DNA from 4 places in the Clostridium algidicarnis genome. Region 1 is predicted to be linked to each of the others. Evidence: riboswitches for the same ligand, from Rfam matches in the RefSeq annotation. Region 1 holds a riboswitch; each other region holds the start of a gene.

Region 1 (5,699 bases):
TATACATGCAAACTTTCCATTTATATTTCTTATATCTATAACATTTTCCTTTAGATACCTAAAAAATAAGTCTACTGCATTTACACTTGTAAAGACTACATAGTTATACTCTGATAATTTCTCTTTATACTTATCTAACCTGGATATATCTTCTTCGATCTTTATAGAATTTATTTCAGTTATATCAGCTCCTAAAGCTTTTAATCTTTCCCCTATAGACTTAGACTGCTGTTTTGTTCTAGTAATACATATATTCTTACCGAAAAGAGGTTTTTTTTCCTTCCAGTTCAATTTACTACTAAGTTCCACTACAGAACCTACCATTATAATGCAAGGTGATACCAATTTAGCTTCTGTTACTCTTTCTAAAATGTTACTAAAATCACCTATAACAGACCTTTGCTTTGAAGTTGTACCTCTCATAATAACTGCGCAAGGGGTAGCTTCATTCATACCTTCTTTTTGTAAGTTTTCGATTATTATCTCAAGTTTATTAAGTCCCATTAAAAATATTATTGTTCCTTTAAGCTTAGACACTGTATTCCAATCTATATTTAACTTATCTTTAGCCATAGCTGTAAATACATGAAAGCTTTGACTTATACCTCTATGAGTTACTGGTATACCAGCATAGCTAGGCACTGCAATAGCAGAGGTTATTCCAGGCACTACTTCAAAACTTATATCTTCTTCTATTAAAGCTAAAGCTTCTTCACCGCCTCTACCAAAAACATAGGGATCTCCACCTTTAACCCTACCTACAATATGCCCCTTTTTAGAAAGCTTTATAAGCATCTCATTTATTTCTTCTTGGGTTTTATAGTGGCTTCCAGGCTCTTTTCCACAATAATATATTTTACAATCTTCATTTAGATACTTTAAAATATTACCTCCAATAAGTCTATCATATAATACTGCCGTACAACTTTTCAAAGCATTAACAGCCTTTATAGTAAGTAAATCTTCGTCTCCAGGTCCTGTTCCAATAAGAAAAACTTTTCCGTATTCCATCATATTCCCTCTTTTCTATGCTTTAATAATTTTTTCTCCTAAGTATCTTCCAAGTTTTAAATAGTCTTCTTTATTTCCTACAATATCTTTTTTTACTATCCTTCCCCCTACATCATAAAGTCCTACAATATACATTATCTGTCCTTCTAGATGTGCATAGGCCCCTATACAACTATGGCAGTTTCCATTAAGAGTTTTCATGAATTCTCTTTCAGCATCCACACAAATTTTATCATCATCGAAGTTAAGATTTCTAAATATATTAGCGCTTTGTGATTCCTTTAAAATTTCAATGCCTAAGGCACCCTGACCTATAGCTGGTACAAATTCAAAGGGATCGAAATAATCAGTTATTATGTTTTCCATATCTAATCTTTTAAGTCCCGCTGCTGCTAATATTATTCCATCTAACTTTTCATCTTCCATCTTTTTAAGTCTTGTCTGTACATTCCCTCTTATTGGTACTATATCTAAATTAGGATTTAATATTCTAAGTTGAGCAGCTCTTCTTATGCTGCTAGTACCTATTTTCAAAGTCTTATTTCCCGAAAAAAAGCTTTCTCCATTGCAAGATATATAAGCATCCCTTACGTCTTCTCTCTCTGGTATTGCAGCTATTTCAAAACAAGGTTCTAAAGCAAAGGGCACATCTTTCATACTGTGAACAGCGGCATCTGCCCGTCCTTCTAGTAAAGCAATTTCTATATCTTTTACAAATACACCCTTACCACCTATTTTATCTAAACTAACATCAAGGTTTTTATCTCCTTTAGTTTCTATTAATAATTTTTCGCTTTTTATATTAGACCTTTTATAAATAAGTTCCATTATTATTTCTGTTTGAACTTGAGCTAAGTTACTTTTCCTTGTAGCAATTTTCATATTCAATCAATTCCACTCCTAATAAATTAATTAACCTAGGATAAAACATTACCAATACTTCCCTTGAATAACCTTTATCAAAATAAAATTCGAAATCTTCATTTGAAATAAATTTTAAGATTTCTTTTTTAAAGGTTTCTCCCTTAACTATTTCCCTTATATAATTTGCAAAATCTACAAACCCATCAAGATCATTTAAAGATTTTACTATTGAGCCTGCCATGTATCTAGATATACTAGGGTTTCCTTTTTTTACATTCAATGCAAAGGTAACTTCCTTTGAACTTAGTTGCATAGGCACAACAAAGTTTCCATCTCTAAAATTATGACAAGTAACATATAGCTTACTTAAATTTTCACATTGCTTTTGTATTATTTTTGTAATATCACATTCCTCAATAGCTATAACAATTAAATGTTTATCTAAAATATAGCTTTCTTTATATGTATCTTTTATAATATTTATGCCATTTCCATGGAATTCATCAAATCTTTCATCAAAACTTGTAGCTAATACCCATACATTACAACCTTTAGCTATAAACGATTTAGTTTTAATGTATCCAGCTTCTCCTCCACCAACTATAAGTACACGGATCTTATTTGAAATTAATGATATAAAAGAAAAATCTAACGTTTCAAGGGAAGACTTTAACTCATCTTTTGAGTTAATTAAATTAGAACTTAATTCTTTAGAAGAAAAATCTTTTCTATTATCTCCTGACACTGACTATCACTTCCCTTTAATTTTTCTTCTTTCAATATTTCCATAGCTCTATGCACGTAATACTCTGAAGTGCTTTTTAGTAGTACCTCTACTAATTCCTCATTATTTTTTGTATATTTTTTTCTATTATAGCTTTTAAGTCTTTCTTTATATACATTGTTACTTGACTTAGATATTTCTTTAAAAAGTGGAGCTAACTCTCTTAACTTTTCCCAGTTCATGAATTCTTTAATGTGATCTTCTATTATATATCTGCACTTTTCCATTTGGATTTTTCTTTTATCCTTATTAGACTTATCCATTTTACTTATATCATCAATGTTATAAAGTTTAATATAATCTAATCCTTCTATTTTTGGATCTACATCTCTTGGTATGGATAAATCAAATATAGTAATTGGTTTATCTTTAACTTCATCCTTATATATAACTATATGAGGTGCTGAAGTACAACTTACTATTATATCTATATCTTTTATGAATTCATTTTTCTCGCTATAGGATATAACCTTAACTCTAGGATCATTTAAGGATATTTTATTTGGTTCTCTTACCACAATAAATAACTTAGAAAACTCAAAGTTATTTATGTATTTATAAATACGCTTTCCAACTTCACCAAATCCTATTAACATTATATGCTTTTTATTTTCTTTGATTATTTCTTTTGCTACTATAGATGCTGATGATACCGGTATTTTATATAACTTAGCTTCACTTCTAAACTTTTTACCACAGGCTATAGCCATTTGAAATAACCTTTGAAGAGAGCTCCTAATAGTATTACATTCTAGAGATACCCTGTAAGACCTTTTTACTTGACCTAATATTTGATCTTCTCCAAGGATTTTAGAATGAAAGCCACTACAGACCTCCATTAAATGCTTAACAGCATTGTATCCAGTAATCTTAAAAACATGTTCTATATATTTTTCATCCAACTCTAATAAATTAAAAATACTTTCTATTTCAATATCATCTTCATTGTTTGAATCTAAATATATTTCTGTCCTGTTACAGGTGTTTATTATTACAGCCTCTTTTGATACTTTCATCATATTTTCTAAAGCATCTTTTTCCTTGTATACCATTATAGAAAGCTTTTCCCTTATTTCAATGGGGCAACAGCTTTTTATGCCTACCATTTGAATCATTAAAATCATCTCCGAATGTCTATTTGAAAATATATAATTTTATAAAAAAATCAACATAAAAAAACCCACAGGAACTGTGAGTTTATAACTTTTATATGAAAATCAATAAATTACAAACGCCACCTCCTTCCCTCCGAAGGACTAGCTAAAGATTAAGGCAGGTCTCCTGACTTACGTTTCATTCTCTTCCAACCTTCCCAGCTTCATTGCCAGTGGCTTGGATTCGTCTTCGTATACAGTAGCGGGGGCTGTAGTGTTTTACACTTTCCCTATTAAACTTATTAAAAGTACCCTAATCTTATTATTAAATTTTACATCTATCATTATATAGTTATTTAACTAAACTTTCAAGAAGATATTTGTCTTCGAAATTTAACACGCTTACAATTTTTATAATTATTTAAATCTAAGACCTTTTATAAAGGTACTAATTTAACTTACAAATAATAATTATTGATAGGAATGTGTTTAAATGTTATAATTCTATTAACAAAAATTTAATAAGAGGTGATTTCATGTTAAAAGAGTTCAAAGAATTTGCTATGAAAGGCAATGTAACTGACCTTGCTATCGGTGTAATTATAGGTGCTGCCTTTGGTAAAATAGTTAATTCATTAGTAGCTGATATAATAATGCCTTTACTAGGACTTATTATAGGTGGTGTTAACTTTACAGACCTAAAAGTTGTTTTACGCCAATCTGCTGATCCCGAGAAAATACTAACCCTTAATTACGGTCAATTTATTCAAAATATTTTCGACTTCCTTATTATAGCTTTTTCTATTTTCTTAGTAATTAGATTAGTTAATAAATTCAAGCGAAAAGAAGAGGTTCAAGAAGAAATCAAAGAAGAACTTCCAACAACTGAAGAGGTTTTACTTACACAAATCAGAGATCTTTTAAGCAAAGATGCAACTAAAGAAATTTTATAATAATAATTTATAAAATTAAATTTAAAAAACCTATAAATATAGGCCTAAAAGTCTATACTATAGGTTTTTATTAATTATTTATATTAATCCTATATCTTTTCTATAATACATATCTTTAAAATTTATTTTGTTTACTTCCTTATAACAACGTTTTATACTATCTTCTAAATCATTTCCAAGTGTAACTAACGAAATAACCCTTCCGCCTGAAGTCTTTAAATCTTTTCCTTCTAACCTCCCACCTGATATGAATATATTTCCATCTATATTTTCATCTAAAGTTATATTAAACCCAGTATTATATTTACCTGGATATCCTAAAGATGCAATGACCAATGCGCAACTATTTTTATCTTCCCACTTAATTTCAAAACTTTTAAGTTTGCCACTGTATGCACTACAAATAACATCATAAAAATCACTCTTCATTAAAGGAAGGACTGCCTGTGATTCTGGATCTCCAAGTCTCACATTGTATTCTAATAAATATACACCTTTTTTAGTAATCATCAATCCAAAAAATAAGAATCCTTTAAATTCTATTCCTTCTTCCTTTAATCCCTTAAGTGTAGGTTTTAAAATACCTTCATTAAATTCTTTCATAACATTGTTTGTAACAAATGGATTTGGAGCTATAACACCCATCCCACCTGTATTAGGACCTTCGTTGTTATCAAATATTTGTTTATGATCCTTTGCAGATATAAAAGGAATTAATGTATCTCCATCGGTAATTGAAAGTATAGAGGCTTCCACACCTTCTAAGAACTCTTCAATTACAACCTTTTTACCAGAGCCATTAAATATATCATCAATCATAAAATCATAAATTACTTTTTCTGCCTCTTTAAAAGAATTACATATAACTACACCTTTACCAGCTGCCATGCCATCTGCCTTTATAACGCAAGGATACCTACAATCTTTTAAATACTCTAATGCCTTTGGTGCAAGGGTAAAACTTTCATATTCAGCTGTAAGTATTCCATGTTT
Region 2 (5,699 bases), 600 kb from region 1:
TGAAGTAAAAGAATTAGGGATTAAAGAGCTTCTTCGAAGGAAAAGTTTAATATATAAGATGATAAACGGATTAAATAAAATAGTAAAGAGTGCAGTAGAAGAGGTATTTCTTATAAAATCTACAGGAATTAAGATAGCAATATTTTTAATCTTAACATTTATATTTATGGTATCAATGTTATCTTTACGTGGATCTAGACGTGGATCTAGTGATTTTATAACATTAATTTTAGTCATATATATACTGACCTATATAATTTCAGTTATATTATATGTAGTAAAATCTGCAAATTATCTAAATAAGATAGTAGTTGGTAGTTTTAAAATCGCTAATGGAGATTTAAATTATGTTATTGATGAAGGTGGCAAGGGAATTTTAAAAGACCTTTCTCATAATATAAACAATATGAAGAGTGGACTTAAAGAGTCTATTGATAGTGAGGTAAAAAGTGAAAGGATGAAGACAGAACTTATAACTAATGTGTCTCACGATTTAAAGACTCCTCTAACTTCTATAATAACCTATGTAGATTTAATTAAAAATGAGGATTTGACTAAAGAGGAAAGAATGGATTATATAAAGGTTTTAGAAAGAAAGTCTGAAAGGCTGAAAATTCTTATAGAAGATCTTTTTGAAGCATCAAAAGCTGCTAGCGGAGAGGTGGAGCTTAATATAGAAAAGGTAGATATAACATCACTTTTAAAACAAGCTTTAGCAGAATTTGAGGAAAAAATCAAGGAAAGCTCTTTAGATTTTAAGATTAATCTTCCTAAAGAGAAATTATATATAATGGTAGATGGTAAAAAGACCTGGAGGATATTAGAAAATCAAATTAGTAATGCTTTAAAATATTCATTAGAAAATACAAGAGTTTATATTAATATAGAAGATATAGATAATAAAGTAGTTATAACTATAAAAAATATATCAGCTTTTGAAATAGATTTTAATGAAGATGAGATACTAGAAAGATTTAAAAGAGGAGATCAATCTAGAAATACTGAAGGATCTGGACTAGGCCTTGCTATTTCAAATAATTTAACAAAGCTTCAAGGGGGAGATTTTAGAGTTAGCGTAGATGGAGACTTATTTAAAGTGATTATAGAATTTCCCAAGATTTAATATAGTTAAGCTAATCATTATAGAGAGTTATCATTATTAACACTTCCAGATAAATGAACTTAATCTAAAGATAATAATTCACTAGTACTTAAGTATGATTATATTACTAAAAAGAGGAGATAGTTCTCCTCTTTTTGCATTACTTATTTTTACAAATAAGTAATTTTATTAGAACTATTATTTTAGTAGTGACAAAAGATCTTTATTGAAAATTAAAAATATAATTATTATTTGAATAAAGATAATAAAAGGTATGCCATATTTAAACTTAGAGTGTTTGGTTTTGTGTCTAAACTTTTTCATGCCTAAATAAGAACCAATACTGCCTCCCAAAACAGCTATAATAATTAAGGTGCTTTCGCTTATTCGCCACTGAGATTTTTTGGATCTTGATTTATCTATGTACATAGATAAAAATCCTAAGATATTTAAAAGTATAAAGTAAAACAAAATAAGTTTGTAAATAATAATCAGCCCCATATCATAAATTTTTAGTATATCTAATTAATTATATCATTAGTTGAAAGAATATAAAAAGTAAAGTGGAAACCTTTATAATGGCCTGTAGAACCTTAATTTAAATGTTAAAAATACTGTGATAAAGCTAATTTAATAATTAAATCAATAAAAAATATCTTCATTGACACAATATATAGTGTGTGATAAGATTTTATTAACTAGATATTGAATTATATAGGTGGCTACAAACATTGTAGCTTAAAAGGGAATTAGGTTAAAATCCTAAACGGTCTCGCCGCTGTACTGGAGAGAGGTTTGCCATTACCACTGATTTATCGGGAAGGGGCAGATGTTGATGAGCCAAAGTCAGAAGACCTGCCTATATTGTAATCACTGTTTACTCTACGAAGTATAGAGGGGTGAGGTAGTTAAAATCTAAATTTTAGCTATTATCCTTCTGCCTACATTTGCAGAAGGATTTTTTAATTTAATTCTATTGATTTAAACTAGAAAATGTTTTATGATGGAAAAGTTATTGTTTAAAAAAGAAAGCAAAGCTTTTTATGGAAGGAAGTAATGTTTATGATTACAAAGATTAAAAAAAGAGATGGTAGAGAAGTAGCTTTTAATATGGAGAAGATTACGAATGCCATGATTAAGGCCACTAAATCTATAAATGAATATGATTATGATATAGCGTTTGATTTAGCTAAAAAAGTAGCGAATTTACTAGAAGAAGACGAAATAAATATTCCAACTGTTGAGGAGATACAAGATATAGTTGAAAAAGTTCTTATAGAAAATGAATATGCAAAAACTGCCAAAGCTTATATATTGTACAGAGCTGAAAGAACAAGGGTTAGAGAAATGAATACAAGGCTTATGAAGGTATATGAGGATTTAACATTTAAACAAGCAGAAGACAATGACATAAAACGTGAAAATGCTAACATAGATGGAAATACTGCCATGGGGACTATGCTTAAATATGGTTCAGAAGGTGCTAAGGAATTTAATGAGATGTTTGTTTTAAATCCTAAGCATTCAAGAGCTCATAAGGATGGAGATATTCACATACATGACTTAGATTTTTTAACACTTACTACTACTTGTTGTCAGATAGATATTATTAAGTTATTTAAAGATGGATTTAGCACAGGACATGGATACTTAAGAGAACCTAAGGATATTCAAAGTTATTCTGCTTTAGCCTGTATTGCTATTCAATCTAATCAAAATGACCAGCATGGAGGCCAAAGTATTCCAAATTTTGATTATGGGTTAGCTATTGGTGTAAGGAAGACCTATGTGAAATTATATAGAAAAAATATTGTAAATGCTTTAGAACTATTAACAGAAAAAGAAGATATATTAGATTTTACTGAGAATATATTCCAAGAGATTAAAGAAGATTATGATCTTATGCCTTCTCTAGAAAATGATGAAAAATATATAAAAATTGAAAAAGAATATTTATGTAAATATATAGATGATAATAGTATAGTAGAAAAGGTTCAAGAATTTGCTAAAAGAAAGGCAAATAGTGAAACAGATAGATGCACATATCAAGCAATGGAGGCTTTTATACATAATTTAAATACCATGCATAGCCGTGCAGGGGCCCAGGTTCCATTCAGTTCTGTAAACTATGGAACTGATACTTCGGCGGAAGGAAGAATGGTAGTTAAAAATCTTCTTTTAGCTACTGAAAGAGGACTTGGAAATGGTGAGACGCCAATATTCCCTATTCAAATATTTAAAGTTAAGGAAGGGGTAAATTATAATGAAGGTGATCCTAATTATGATTTATTTAAACTTTCTTTTAGAGTTAGTGCAAAAAGGCTATTTCCCAATTATTCATTTATAGATGCTCCTTTTAATCTTAAATATTACAAAGAAGGAAATCCTAATACAGAAATAGCATATATGGGATGTAGAACAAGAGTTATGAGTAATATTAATGATAAGTCAAAAGAAGTAGTTTATGGAAGGGGCAATCTTAGCTTTACAACCATAAATCTTCCAAGAATAGCTTTGAAAAGCAATAAAAATATAGAAAAGTTTTTTGAAGAGCTTGATAAAGAAATGGATATTGTTATAGATCAATTAAAAGAAAGATTTGAGATTCAATCAAAGAAAAAGGTTAAGAATTTTCCTTTTCTTATGGGACAGGGAGTCTGGATAGATTCAGATAAGTTATCCTGGGAAGATGAAGTAGGAGAAGTACTTAAGCATGGAACTTTATCTGCAGGATTTATAGGACTTGGTGAATGCCTTAAAGCATTAACAGGAAGTCATCACGGAGAGTCAAAGGATGCCCAAAAGTTAGGACTTGAAATTATTTCATACATGAGAAATGCTATGGACCTTGCAACAGAAAAATATAAGCTTAATTTTTCTATTATAGGAACTCCTGCTGAAGGTACTGCTGGCCGTTTTGTAAAACTTGATAGAGAAATATATGGATCAATTGAAGGAGTTACGGATAGGGAGTACTATACTAATAGTTTTCATGTTCCAGTTTATTATGAAATAGGAGCATTTAATAAGATAAAAATAGAAGCACCTTATCATGAACTTACAAATGGAGGACATATAACTTATGTAGAGTTAGATGGTGATCCAAGTCAGAATCTTCAAGCCTTTGAAAAGGTAATTAGAACTATGAAAGAGTGTGGTGTAGGATATGGTTCTATAAATCACCCTTTAGATAGAGATCCAGTCTGCGGATATTCAGGTATAATAGGGGAACAGTGCCCGGGATGTGGTAGAAAAGAAGAAGATGTAAAATTCCAACGTATTCGTAGAATAACAGGATATCTTGTAGGTACTTTAGATAGATTTAATGATGCAAAAAAAGCAGAAGAAAGAGATAGAGTTAAGCATTTATAAAGAAATTAACAACTTATTTTATAGGGGGATTCTATATGGATACTAAATTAAGGGTTGCAGGCATAATAAAAGAATCTATTGTAGATGGACCAGGAATAAGACTTGTAGTGTTTGCTCAAGGTTGCCCACATAATTGTGAGGGCTGTCACAATCCACATACTCATTCATTTAATGGAGGAAGTTTTATAGATATAGAAGAAATATTAAATGAAATGAGAAACAATCCGCTTTTAGATGGAGTAACATTAAGCGGAGGAGAGCCTTTTGAACAGGCAAATGCTTTCACTGAACTTTCAAAAAGGGCTAAAAAAGAAGGCTATAATATAATTTCATATACAGGATATACTTATGAATATATAGTAAGTTATAGTGATGAAAAAAATAAGTGGTTAGAGTTTCTAGAGAAAATAGATATACTTATAGATGGAAGATTTGAATTATCTAAAAAGAATATGCTATTAAAATATAGGGGATCGGAAAATCAGCGTATAATAGATGTTAAAAAAACTTTTCAAAAAGATATTATACAAATAGCAGATATTTAACTAAAATTATCAAGTGATTCTTAGACTCACGTGGAGTTTGCTTGTAAGGAATACATCTCTCCATCTGAGTCTTAGAAGAACTTATCCAGGGGCGTAGCAGCCGTCATCCTCCACCTTGAAGAGGATAGGGGTGTTACGGATGGTAGCCATCAGATAAATCTTTTATTAAAAAATATAATATTATGTATTTTAGATTGTCTACATATAATTTATTTTAATGAAATATATGTAGACAATTTATATTATTATTGATATAATACTTTACGGAATATCTTAAAGGTATTTTTGATATAACATAATATATCAAAGGCTAGATTATACTTAACATTTTTAGATACATAGAATATAATATTTAAAGTTGTTTGATGAAGTCTATAGTAATAGAGTTCTTAAATGCAGGTGTTGAAATCCACTTTGAAAAAACTCAAAGGGGTTTTTATTTTTTTGTTTAAATTTACATTATAAGGAGAGTTTTAATGAATAATAAAAGATTTAAAGAATTATTTTCTGACAGGAGGTTTTATAAGAGTACTTTTATATTAGCAATGCCTATAGTACTTCAGTATCTTATTGCATCATCTATAAATATGCTAGATACAGTGATGATTGGTAAAGTTGGCGAAATTGAGCTAGCGTCAGTAGGTATAGCAAATCAATATTACTTTTTGTTTAGTTTAATT
Region 3 (5,699 bases), 710 kb from region 1:
CACTATCATACTTCATTGTTATCTTAGCTTTAGCTGGTAATATTCCATTATCTTTAAAGGATAATATTTTAGCATCATTATAATCTTTTAAAATAGATTCTTTGTTTTGGCTATCTTTATTTAAATCAATATTTATAGCCTTTATATTTTCCTTTTTTATGTCTTTTGTTTGAAATTCCCATGTCATATCCTTATTTATGAATTTTAAAATTTTACTCTTTCCTAGGGACTTTTCAAATATATCCGAAGAAATGTTTCCATCCTTATCCATACCTATTGTAATATCTTTTACAACTGGATCTTTAATACCTTCACCCACTTTATTTTCATCATAGGTTGTCTCTAAAATTTGTTCCTCTACCGGAAGGGATACTACATAAGTGTTTGGTACAACGTCTATATGCTTATCTCTTTTACCAATCCTTATATTATATATAGCATTTGGTGCTTTAAAATTAACCTTCCCATTATCATCAGTTTTAAAGTTTCCAATACCTTCGATATTAACATCAATGTTTTTCAAAGCTGTCTTATCTTTTTGCTTTAACACAGTTACCTCGTGATTCTCATCTAAAGACTTCAATGATACTACTGGTATATCTGTATATAGTTTAAACTCTTTGTCAAATTCATAATGAGTCATATAAAATACTATCTCATCATAATTAAATTTTCCTTGTGCATCTTTTATATTAGTAAAACCACTTGCTCCTATCATAGGTTGTCTAATATCTAAGCCTCTTTTTACATAATAACTCCACCCAAGATTCTCACTTTGATTTTCTCCGAGTATTCCAGTTACTATGTACCCTTCTCCATTTCCGGTTCCATTAACATTTTCTTTGCCTACAGCCTTCATTAAGACTTCAAGAACATTACTTTGGGAAATGCTTGACTCTACAATATTATTAAATAAAGTCTCTTTGTTACCTTCAACTCTTACCCTTATCTTTTCATAAGGAGGCATGTCTACTATAAAGCTAACTTCTTTTTCTGATTTAACACCTTCTAGTTCTGCTACAACTTTCAGCGTATATTTCCCTGCCTTACTTATATCGCCACCTAAGAAATCTTTTCCATTTAATGTAGACTTCCAGGTTCCTTCATCTGTTGATATATCTATATTTATAGTTTCTGTATATATCTTTCCTTCTTTTACGCCTTCAACTGATATAACTGCTGGTTCTTTTATTTCACTCATAGAATCATTTTTTATTTCAAATATTGATTGTCCATAATATAGGTCAACTAATGCCCCAATTACATGTGACGTAGCTACCATTTCATATGCTCCACCTTCAAACTTTGCAAAGCCACCATATTTATTATTACCTCTTGGTGCTGCCTTAAATTTCAAAAGTGCATCTAGCATACTTTTATCTTTAATCCATTCCTTAGAAAGAGGATTTATATTATTCGCAACTAAGCCCTGAATTACTATAGCTAAAGCCCTTGATTTATTACCTGATTCAAAGGTTCCGTCAGGTTTTTGCGAAGCTTTCATTGTAGTAATAATTGTACTTATAGCATTATCAACCCCTTTAATTTCAGGGTGAGAAGCTAATGCTATAAGGGCCATACCATTAGACTCTATATTGCTATAGGTATTACTTGTATTTTTATTATTAAGTATTAAATCTATTAATGCATTAATAGCAAGTTCTTTATCATAATCAGCTTTTGCAGTTTCTAAAGCTATTATAGAATATGCTAGTATAGCAGGCGCATCAATATCTAATTCTTCATTCATTATGAATTGGCCTTGAAACTTTCCAACTTCTTTTCTTTGGGATTTAACTAGCGATTTTATATAATCTTTCCCTTTATAAGCTTTAGGATCTTTCCCTGAACCAACCAATGCCAATATATTTTGAGCATATATCAACGAAGATTCTCCTATTTTTATATAAACCTTGTCTAATATCTTTTGATCTACATTAACCTTACTTAAGGCAATTGGAACCATAGATTCTACAGTTTCCATTTCATAAAACTTCTTTAAATTTTCGATTTCATTTTTTATTTTTGCCTTATCTTCCACACTTATGTCTTCTAATGAACTAGGCTTTTTAATATTAAAGCTTTTTGCTATCTTTATATTCTGATCATTATCTAGTTGTGCAAATACTGTTATAATACCTTCTTTGCGTGCTTTTAAAAATCCATCGTTATCAATTGAAGCTAGCTTTTTATTATCCACACTCCAAATCAAATTTGCATTTTTAATATCTTCGCCATCCTGGTCTTTTACCATAGATTTTAAAGGTATGCTATCTCCAATTTCTATAGATTCTTCAGTATTTAATATTTCTATAGATTTTGCTACAGGAGAATACACACTTATACTTATATCACTACTTATATCTTCATTCCCTTTTATCAAAGCATGAACATTAGTTGTTCCGTGAATTTTAGCTTTTAATATACCTTTTTCGTCTATGGATGCAATATTTTCATCATCTATAGTCCATATAATTTCATTACCTTGTACTATATCTTTATCTTTATCTAAAATCTTTGTTTCTAAAGATAGAGTTTTACCTTCTTTAATAGAAGTATTAGCTGCTACTATCTCTATAGAATTCGCTTCTTTTTGTTCTTGCTTTACTGTCTTATATGCTGACTTGCCCGTTTCCATACTCTTTAAAGCTAGTATTGAAAGAGATGTGGCTTCATTTTCTGAAACTTTTCTATAAGTACTATTGAATATAAACTTGTCTTCTTCTTTAAAAGATAATAGAGCTGTTAAAAGATTTGTACCATCTTTAACCCATTCATCCTCTAGTGGATTTTCCCCAAGTGCTACAAGGGCATGTATTACCATAGCTGTAGCTACTGCATTTCCTTCTGAATCTGAATCATCATCTGCTAAAGAATTAATTGAAAAACTACCATCATAAAGCTGTTCACTTTTTAAATATTCCTTTAACTCTTCAATTAACGCATTAACACCTTCTACATCTTTATGTGAAGATAAAGCAATTATTGCAAGAGATGTTTTTACAACATTGTCATCAAAACTCTTACCTTCTTCAGATTCTTTTGCAAAGCTCATTAATAACTTAACTGCTGATACTTTATTATATTCAGCCTTAGTCATGTCCATTGCAATAATGGCATTTGCCATATTTTCAGGATATGAATCTTCCTGCTCATTATTTACTACAAAAAGTCCACTTTCTGTTTGTCCATCTAAGACTTCTTTTACATAATTTTTGCCTTCATAATCTTCAGGATTCTTACCTGCTGCAACTAAATTTATAATATTCTTTGGATAAGTTTTAAGACTCTTATATTCATAAATATTTATTTTATTTGAATCTATATTTTCCCCTAATAAATTTAAGGCTAATGTATCATTATCTTCATACTTTGAAAGTGACTTTATATTACCTTTTGTTGTTTCTATAGCTTCTTCTATTAAATCTTCCTTGTCTTCTGCCAAAGCTTTAACCGGAACATATGATATGATATTTAAAAGTATAGAAAAAATTAAAACGATACTTAAAGATTGGAATTTATTTCTTTTCATACTAACACCCTTTCTTTGTTTAAGATTAAAACGATTTTTTAATTTCAGTTTTTAATACCTCCTTATTAGATAAACTCATTTACCTAAATTTATGTTATTTATATAAAAGGTCCTAGTTAAAAGCAAAATGCACCTATCACTTAGCTTTTCACTGTGAATAGGTGCATTAAAATTATTCTATAATAATAAAAAACCTTAGCTTTAAAGGCTAAGGTTTAACTAATATATACAAACCCTATATAAATATACTTATAGTATAATAGTAAACTTATATAGAAATCTTAATATCTTGTGTTAAACCTTTAATCGGAAGGCCCCTACTACACTTTCAACTAGTTAGATGTCCTGACTTATGGTTCATAGCATCCTTCCGCCTTCCCAGAAAAATAAATTCCAGTGACTTTATAATAACATTGAAGTAGCTCCCCAAATACAGTGGCCGTACCGTCCAGGATTTTAACCTGGTTCCCTTTTAACTTATATAATCTTATAAATTCGTAGTTGATTTAGTCTTATTTAATTTTCTATATCTATTTTAATATATTTAATAGTTTATTCAAAACTTGTTAACTTTTATATAAGCAATCTAGCTCCTTGCTATAAGGTCTAACTTCTATTTACTCTTTATATATTAACAATATATTAACGACTTTAAAAAAACTCCCAAAGGAGTTTTTTTTAAGTTATATAAACAAGATTCTAAACTTCTAACAGCATCTTAATTATTTCCATAAATGCATACCTTATTTTAAATTAGACATCTCAATAGACTTTTTAGTACAGTTTCTCATAGCTGAAATAACTGCTGTTCTTAGTCCCTTTTCTTCAAGAGTTGCTACAGCCTCTATGGTTGTGCCACCTGGAGAACAAACCATATCTTTTAAAGCTCCTGGATGCATCCCTGTTTCTAATACCATTTTTGCAGACCCGTATACTGCTTGAGCTGCGAACTTATAAGCTTGGTTCCTTGGCATGCCATCTAATACTGCAGCATCCGCCATAGCCTCTATAAACATATACACATAAGCTGGCGCTGATCCACTTACAGCGGTTACCACATCCATTAATTTTTCACCAACTATTTCTGCTTTCCCAAAGCTTTCAAATATAGTAACCATATACTCTAATTCTTCTTTAGTTACCATGTCATTAGGACATATTGCAGACATACCTTCTCCAACAAGTGCTGGAGTATTAGGCATTACTCTAATTACCTTTAACTTTCTCCCAAATGTTTCTTCTGTGCCCTTAATATCTTTTCCCGCTGCAATAGTTACAATTATTACATCTTCTTTTACTACATCTTTTATTTGATTAATTATCACCTTGTATAAATTTGGTTTTACGGATAATATTAATATATCTGAAATTTTAGCAACCTCATTATTATCAGTAGTTGTATTAATATTATACTTTTCTTTAGCTGCGTTTAAACTTTTCTCATTTAAATCTCCAACTATTATGCTATCTGAAGAAACTATATTACTTTTAATAATTCCTCCCACCATAGCAAGTCCCATGTTTCCACATCCTATAAATCCTATTGTCTTTTTCATAATTACATCCCCTTATATTTTAACAGAGCTACACTATGCAAAGGTTTGTTCAGTTCTGTCAATTATTTCATTTTGTAATACCTTATCAAGATTATTGAAATAGTCACTGTATCCTGCAACTCGTACTATAAGATTTTTGTATTCATCAGGGCTTTTTTGTGCCTCTATTAGTACTTCTTTGTTCACTACATTAAATTGAATATGGTGTCCATCTAATTTAAAGTATGACCTTACTAAATCTGCCATATTATTAAGACCCTTTTCTCCCTCTACAACGGATGGTGTAAACTTTTGATTTAACAAAGTTCCACCTGTTTTTAGATGATCCATCTTAGCTGCTGATTTAATAACTGCTGTAGGCCCTTTTAAGTCTGCCCCTTTTTCTGGTGAAATCCCTTCTGAAAGTGGAACATAAGCCTTTCTTCCATTTGAAGTTGCTCCTATAACCGATCCAAAATAAACATGGCATGTAGTTGGGAGCATATTTATTTTAAACACTCCACCCTTACCATTTTTCCTACCATCTACTTCTTTAAAGAATGCTTCAAATATCTCCTTCATTACGTCATCTGCATAGTCATCATCATTTCCGTACTTAGGAGTTCTGTCTT
Region 4 (5,699 bases), 1.5 Mb from region 1:
GTATATCCTCCATTGGCAGAATATATTGTAATTCCTCTTTCTAATTCATCCATAATATATTTTTTGACTTTATCACCATTTGAACTTATAACCACAACTTCTTTACATATATTAAAGCCTTCAATTACTGAGTCAATTACAAAGCTATTTATAATAACTCCAAGTAATGCATACATACCAATTCTTAAACCAAAGGTAGCTCCAGCCATAAGCGTTATTGTGAAATCTGATATTAATAAGGCTACCCCCATATTAATGTTAAAAATCTTATTTATTATTTTAGCAATTATATCAGTGCCACCAGTAGATGCATTTTGATAAAATATGATGCCCATACCTATACCAGTCATTAATATACCAAATATTAATTCTATAATCATATCGTTTACTAAAGGCCCACTTAAAGGCCATAGCTTTTCCATTATCCATATCATGCCTGAAAGTTCTAAACTTGTATATATAGTTTTTGCTCCAAAGGCCTTTCCTATGATTAAGAAGCCTACGGTAAATAAGATTAAATTCATCATCATCATCAAAGCACCAACAGGGAACTTAGGTAAATAATAATTAATTATTAAACCAAGTCCATTAACTCCTCCAGTAGCTAAATTATTAGGCATAAGAAAAAAGTACATACCTGATGCCACCATTAAATTACCTATACTTATAAAAATTAATTCCTTTCCCTTCTCTCTCATAATACCCCCCCTATAATTTTATTATATAACCGATCGTAAAAATCCATTTCCGTGAACATCTGCCGCTTCCGAAACTGAAATAAGAGCTGACTCATCTATTTCTTCTACTAATTTTTGAACCATATTTAATTCATTTTCACTAACTACACAGTATATTATCTTCCTTTTGACACCAGTATATGCCCCCTCACCGTAAAGGAAGGTAGTGCCTCTTCCTATCTTTTTAATTATGCAATCTGATACTTCTTCTTCCTTAGACGTAACTATTAATAATATCTTTTTCTTATTAAAGCTATTTAAAACCTTATCTATAACCACTGATTTTATATACATCAATAATAAAGTATAAAGTGTTAATGTAAGATTTGTAACGAAGATTCCCATCATTGCAATTACACCATTTAGAGCAAAGTATAAAGTGGACATTTTCATTCCATTTCTTTTTCGAAGGATTATAGCTACTATGTCAGTCCCTCCTTGAGAGGCACCTTGTTTAAATATCATTCCCATTCCTATTCCACTCACAACGGCTCCTGCTAAAGTTGATATAAAAATATCCTCTATTTTAAGTACACTTACCATATCCTTTGTTAAAACTAAAAATATAGACATTGATACCATTCCAATAAAACTTAAAACTACAAACTCTCTATTTACTAACTTATACCCTATAATAAATACCGGTATATTAATAATAAAAACCCAATACCCTGAAGGTATATTTGATACATATTGTAAGATAAGAGATATCCCTGCAGCTCCTCCACTTAAAAGTCTATGAGGTATTATAAATGCATTGATTGCAATAGAATAAAGGAAACTTCCTATTAAAATATTAATTACCTTAACGTACCATTCCTTTTCCTTTTCTTTTTCTTTTCTGATTTCTCTGTGACTTTTGATTTTACTCATTTAGATATTCTCCCCACATATTTTTTTTACTAAGCTATAGTATCAACAATTTCCATGATGCTAACATCTCCTAAAAGATATAAACTAATCTCTATACTTTCTTACCACTAATGCTTAAATTGAAAAAGTTATTAGTTACATTAATGATGATAGATACTAAATGACTCATAAAAATTAAATAAATAAAACCTCCGTAAAACGGAGGCATAAAGTATCTAATCTTATGAATCAATAAGCTCAATAATTACACAACAAAAAAATCAGTATTATTAATACTTATTATTCATGGCTTTGCTTCCCTCCGAAGTCCCATACATTGTCTAAGGCAGGTCTCCTGACTCACGGGTCATCCTTCACCATCCTTCCCAGAGAAAGAGATAATCTCCAGTGGATTTGGTTTTGTCGCCGTATACAGTAGCGGGGGCTGTAGTGGATCTTCACCACTTTCCCTATTAAACCTAAAAAGGTACCTAAAACAATTATTATTTTATTATGCTACGCTTTAATTATATCAGTTATTTATGCTCTATTCAACAGGTTACAATCAGTGAAGTCTTTATATTTAATATCCTATTATCCCCCAAGAGTTATATCTTGAGCATCATACCAATTTATTGCATCATAAAAATGTTTTTCTTTAAAATTTGGCCAATAATCTTCTATTATATAAAAATCAGAATAAATAGACTGCACTGGAAGAAATCCACTTAATCTTCTTCGTCCTCCCCACCTTATAATTAAATCCATTTTTGAAACATCGTAAGATTGAATTTGATTTGTAATGTTATTGCTTACACTTTTAGACCTCTTTAGATGCTCAAGATCCCACTTCCAACTATAATTAACAAGAAAATTAACCTTCATTCCTCCCTTCCCAAAGACCCTCCTTGTAGTATAAGGAAGCAATTCTTTTGGAAACATTGGAGATTTAGTATTTCCTACTACAAGAAGTTCAGCATCCTCCTTTAAAAGTATGTTTACAGAATTAATACAAGCCTCTGTAAATGCCTTTATTTGTTCCCTTGGTCTTTTAGTATTATCTACTGTAAATCCATAATAGGTTATCTCTTTAATTCCTAGTTTTTCACATAACTTAAAAAGTAATAATCCAGGATCAATACCTGATTTATATCCGCTTTCTTTAGATAAGCCTTTATCTATAGCCCATCTTCTATTGCCATCTGGAATTATTCCTATGTGATTTGGTATTCTCATTGCTTTCACCTCAAATGTTCCATATATTACACAAGTATAAATTAATAGTTACTTTTTATAATAAATACTCTGCCTTTTATATTATTAACATCCATAGAAAATTTAACCACATAAGTTGTGTATTATTTAATATATTTTAGGGAAATCCATTAGTTTGTGTTATTATATTAAAGTCGTAAAATATTATCACCCTTATAAAAATACAAATATAAATATCTTTTACTATAATTAAATATTATGATTTTTAAAACTGTGAATTTTATTGATATTTATCAACAATAATATATACTAAAATACGTAATTAAAAATGGTGGTTTCTTAAATGTTGTATTATCATAATAATGATTGTTTAGTTTAAAATAAAATTACACAATGTCATTTAATAGATTTAGCTCATTTAAAACTTAGAATATCCACCTTTAAGGAGAAAAAATGTTATTTGAAAACTTAAATATTATAACCCCAATAAAAAAGGCTTTAAAACTTGAAGGATATGAAAAGCCAACACCTATACAAGAGCAGTCTATTCCCCCTATACTTAATGGAAGAGACTTTCTAGGTTGTGCACAAACTGGTACTGGTAAAACAGCTGCCTTTGCTATACCTATACTTCAGCTTATGATTAATAAAGAAAACCCTAAGTCAAAATCCAACCATATTAAGGCACTTATACTTGCTCCTACTAGAGAACTTGCTATTCAAATTGGTGAAAGCTTTGAATCTTACGGGAAATATATAGACCTTAAAACCTTAGTTATCTTTGGTGGCGTATCTCAAAATCCACAAACTAATGCATTAAAATCTGGAGTGGATATTTTGGTTGCAACACCTGGAAGATTAATTGACCTGGTTAATCAAAAGTTTATTGATCTACATCGTGTAGAGTTCTTTGTCCTTGATGAGGCAGATTGCATGCTTGATATGGGTATGATACATGATGTAAAAAAAATCATAACAAGATTACCTGTAACTAGGCAAAACATGTTGTTTTCAGCAACTATGCCAAACGAGATTAAAAAATTAGTGGATTCCATCTTAAAAGATCCAGTTAAAGTTGCAGTAGCACCTGTTTCTTCTACTATTGATACTGTTGATCAATCAGTATACTTTGTTTCAAAAAAGAATAAAAGATCATTACTAATTCACTTATTGGAAGACAAATCTATTGTTTCTGCTCTAGTATTTTCAAGAACAAAGCACGGAGCAAATAAGATAACTGAAGACCTAGTTAAGGCAGGAATAAATGCTCAAGCTATACATGGAAATAAGTCACAATCTGCAAGGCAATTAGCTTTAAGCAATTTTAAAGAAGGCAAAACAAGAGTTTTAGTTGCAACAGATATAGCCGCAAGAGGCATTGATATAGACCATTTATCTCATGTTATTAACTTTGATTTAACTAATGTACCAGAAACCCATGTCCACAGAATCGGAAGAACTGGTAGAGCTGGTTTAAATGGAATAGCAATATCCTTTTGTGATGAGGAAGAATTTGCATATCTTAAAGATATAGAGCATCTTATAGAAAAATCTATCCCAGTTGTAAAAGACCATCCTTATGCTATAAATATAACAGCGCCAATAATTAATAATGACATTAAAAAGAAGACCTCAAATAATAGGCCTTCCACTAAAAGATCTAATTCAAATAATAGCTTTAGAAAAAATACAAGAAAGCCAAGGCCTAAAAAATAAAGTTATATTAACATTATGCATCTAATTATAGTTTAACTTCTCTGGTAAATTATAATTAGATTTCATATATATCTTCTGCTATGTCATCTAAAGCCCCTCTATCCAATATAATTATAGAACCCTTCTGCTTCTTTATTATATTTTGTTCTTCAAGTTTATGAATAATCCTAATTAAATGTCTATAACTAGCTCCTAGAAGTTCTGCTACTTCTGTAAGCTTATCTGTATAAATTTCATGAACCTTTGAATAATCGTTGTTTTCAGGGGTAGTGGCTAGAAGATAACTTGCAAATCTACTTTCCAAAGGATATAAGAGATTTATGGCACTATGTTTAGATATACTACTTAATTTATTTCCAAGCTCTTTACATATATATCTTAAAAACTTACAGTCATCTATAGCATACTTTCTTATGTTTTCCATAGTTATACCTATACATAAGCACTCCTCTATTGCTTGGATATTAGAATCAGCTTTATATTTATCAATAAACTCTACATCACCTACTATTATTAGAGGTTTATAGAACTTCAATAATAGGCTTTTGCCATTTTTAAGAAGATTGTAAACCTTAGTTTTACCCTTTACCAAAAAATAAAAATACGTCATATCATCTCCAGCCTTATAGATATGTTCATTTTTTTCAAATAAAACTAAATCCATATAAGGCATCATATCTTTTTGAAATATATCATTTATATTGTATCTTTGTACATAATAATTGAGCTTGTACTTATCATTTATTTTAACCATAATAAAATCCCCCTATATTCCTATATTTTAATTATAGTATATATTTTATATGTTTTGTGACATATGTCATATTGGTTTTTCATTGTTCTATGATATAAATTAGTTAAGAATATTAAAGATGGGAGATTAAATATGAATAGTCTATTAGCAGTAGTAGTGGGTATCCTTATTTCTATAATGATTACCTTTAACGGAGGGTTATCTAATTATTTAGGGTATTATATTTCAACCTTATTAGTCCATATAATAGGTTTAATATGTGTATTAATAGTATTAGCTATAACTAAAAATAAGATGAAGTTAAAAAAAGGCACACCTCTTTATTTCTTTACTGGGGGAGCCATAGGTATATTTATTGTAATTTTCAATAGTATATGTTTCAAAAACCTAGGAGCTTCTTTAACTTTATCTCTAGCTCTACTTGG

What was found. A riboswitch is a leader RNA that binds a small molecule or an ion and turns the genes downstream of it on or off. The one in region 1 is predicted to bind cobalamin.
Region 2: it holds a riboswitch for cobalamin, as region 1 does, so the genes downstream of both, BV55_RS0114485 (anaerobic ribonucleoside triphosphate reductase) here and hemA (glutamyl-tRNA reductase) in region 1, are expected to answer to the same signal.
Region 3: it holds a riboswitch for cobalamin, as region 1 does, so the genes downstream of both, BV55_RS0108330 (Ig-like domain-containing protein) here and hemA (glutamyl-tRNA reductase) in region 1, are expected to answer to the same signal.
Region 4: it holds a riboswitch for cobalamin, as region 1 does, so the genes downstream of both, BV55_RS0104605 (YitT family protein) here and hemA (glutamyl-tRNA reductase) in region 1, are expected to answer to the same signal.

Annotation. Positions count from the first base shown of each region.
Region 1 covers NZ_JNLN01000001.1:2,413,916-2,419,614, reverse strand. The annotation lists gene cobA (uroporphyrinogen-III C-methyltransferase) at 1-1,011, opposite strand, end outside; gene hemC (hydroxymethylbilane synthase) at 1,027-1,899, opposite strand; gene BV55_RS0111490 (NAD(P)-dependent oxidoreductase) at 1,868-2,620, opposite strand; gene hemA (glutamyl-tRNA reductase) at 2,578-3,774, opposite strand; cobalamin riboswitch at 3,914-4,084, opposite strand; gene mscL (large-conductance mechanosensitive channel protein MscL) at 4,290-4,706, shown strand; gene purD (phosphoribosylamine--glycine ligase) at 4,785-5,699, opposite strand, start outside.
Region 2 covers NZ_JNLN01000001.1:3,016,300-3,021,998, reverse strand. The annotation lists gene BV55_RS14975 (HAMP domain-containing sensor histidine kinase) at 1-1,123, shown strand, start outside; gene BV55_RS15460 (DUF1294 domain-containing protein) at 1,301-1,603, opposite strand; cobalamin riboswitch at 1,802-1,979, shown strand; gene BV55_RS0114485 (anaerobic ribonucleoside triphosphate reductase) at 2,165-4,474, shown strand; gene nrdG (anaerobic ribonucleoside-triphosphate reductase activating protein) at 4,510-5,019, shown strand; gene BV55_RS0114475 (MATE family efflux transporter) at 5,496-5,699, shown strand, end outside.
Region 3 covers NZ_JNLN01000001.1:1,707,446-1,713,144, reverse strand. The annotation lists gene BV55_RS0108330 (Ig-like domain-containing protein) at 1-3,532, opposite strand, end outside; cobalamin riboswitch at 3,855-4,041, opposite strand; gene proC (pyrroline-5-carboxylate reductase) at 4,276-5,088, opposite strand; gene hypD (trans-4-hydroxy-L-proline dehydratase) at 5,122-5,699, opposite strand, start outside.
Region 4 covers NZ_JNLN01000001.1:924,782-930,480, forward strand. The annotation lists gene BV55_RS0104600 (YitT family protein) at 1-698, opposite strand, end outside; gene BV55_RS0104605 (YitT family protein) at 720-1,610, opposite strand; cobalamin riboswitch at 1,918-2,099, opposite strand; gene BV55_RS0104610 (undecaprenyl diphosphate synthase family protein) at 2,184-2,825, opposite strand; gene BV55_RS0104615 (DEAD/DEAH box helicase) at 3,258-4,520, shown strand; gene BV55_RS0104620 (cyclic nucleotide-binding domain-containing protein) at 4,576-5,274, opposite strand; gene BV55_RS0104625 (DMT family transporter) at 5,407-5,699, shown strand, end outside.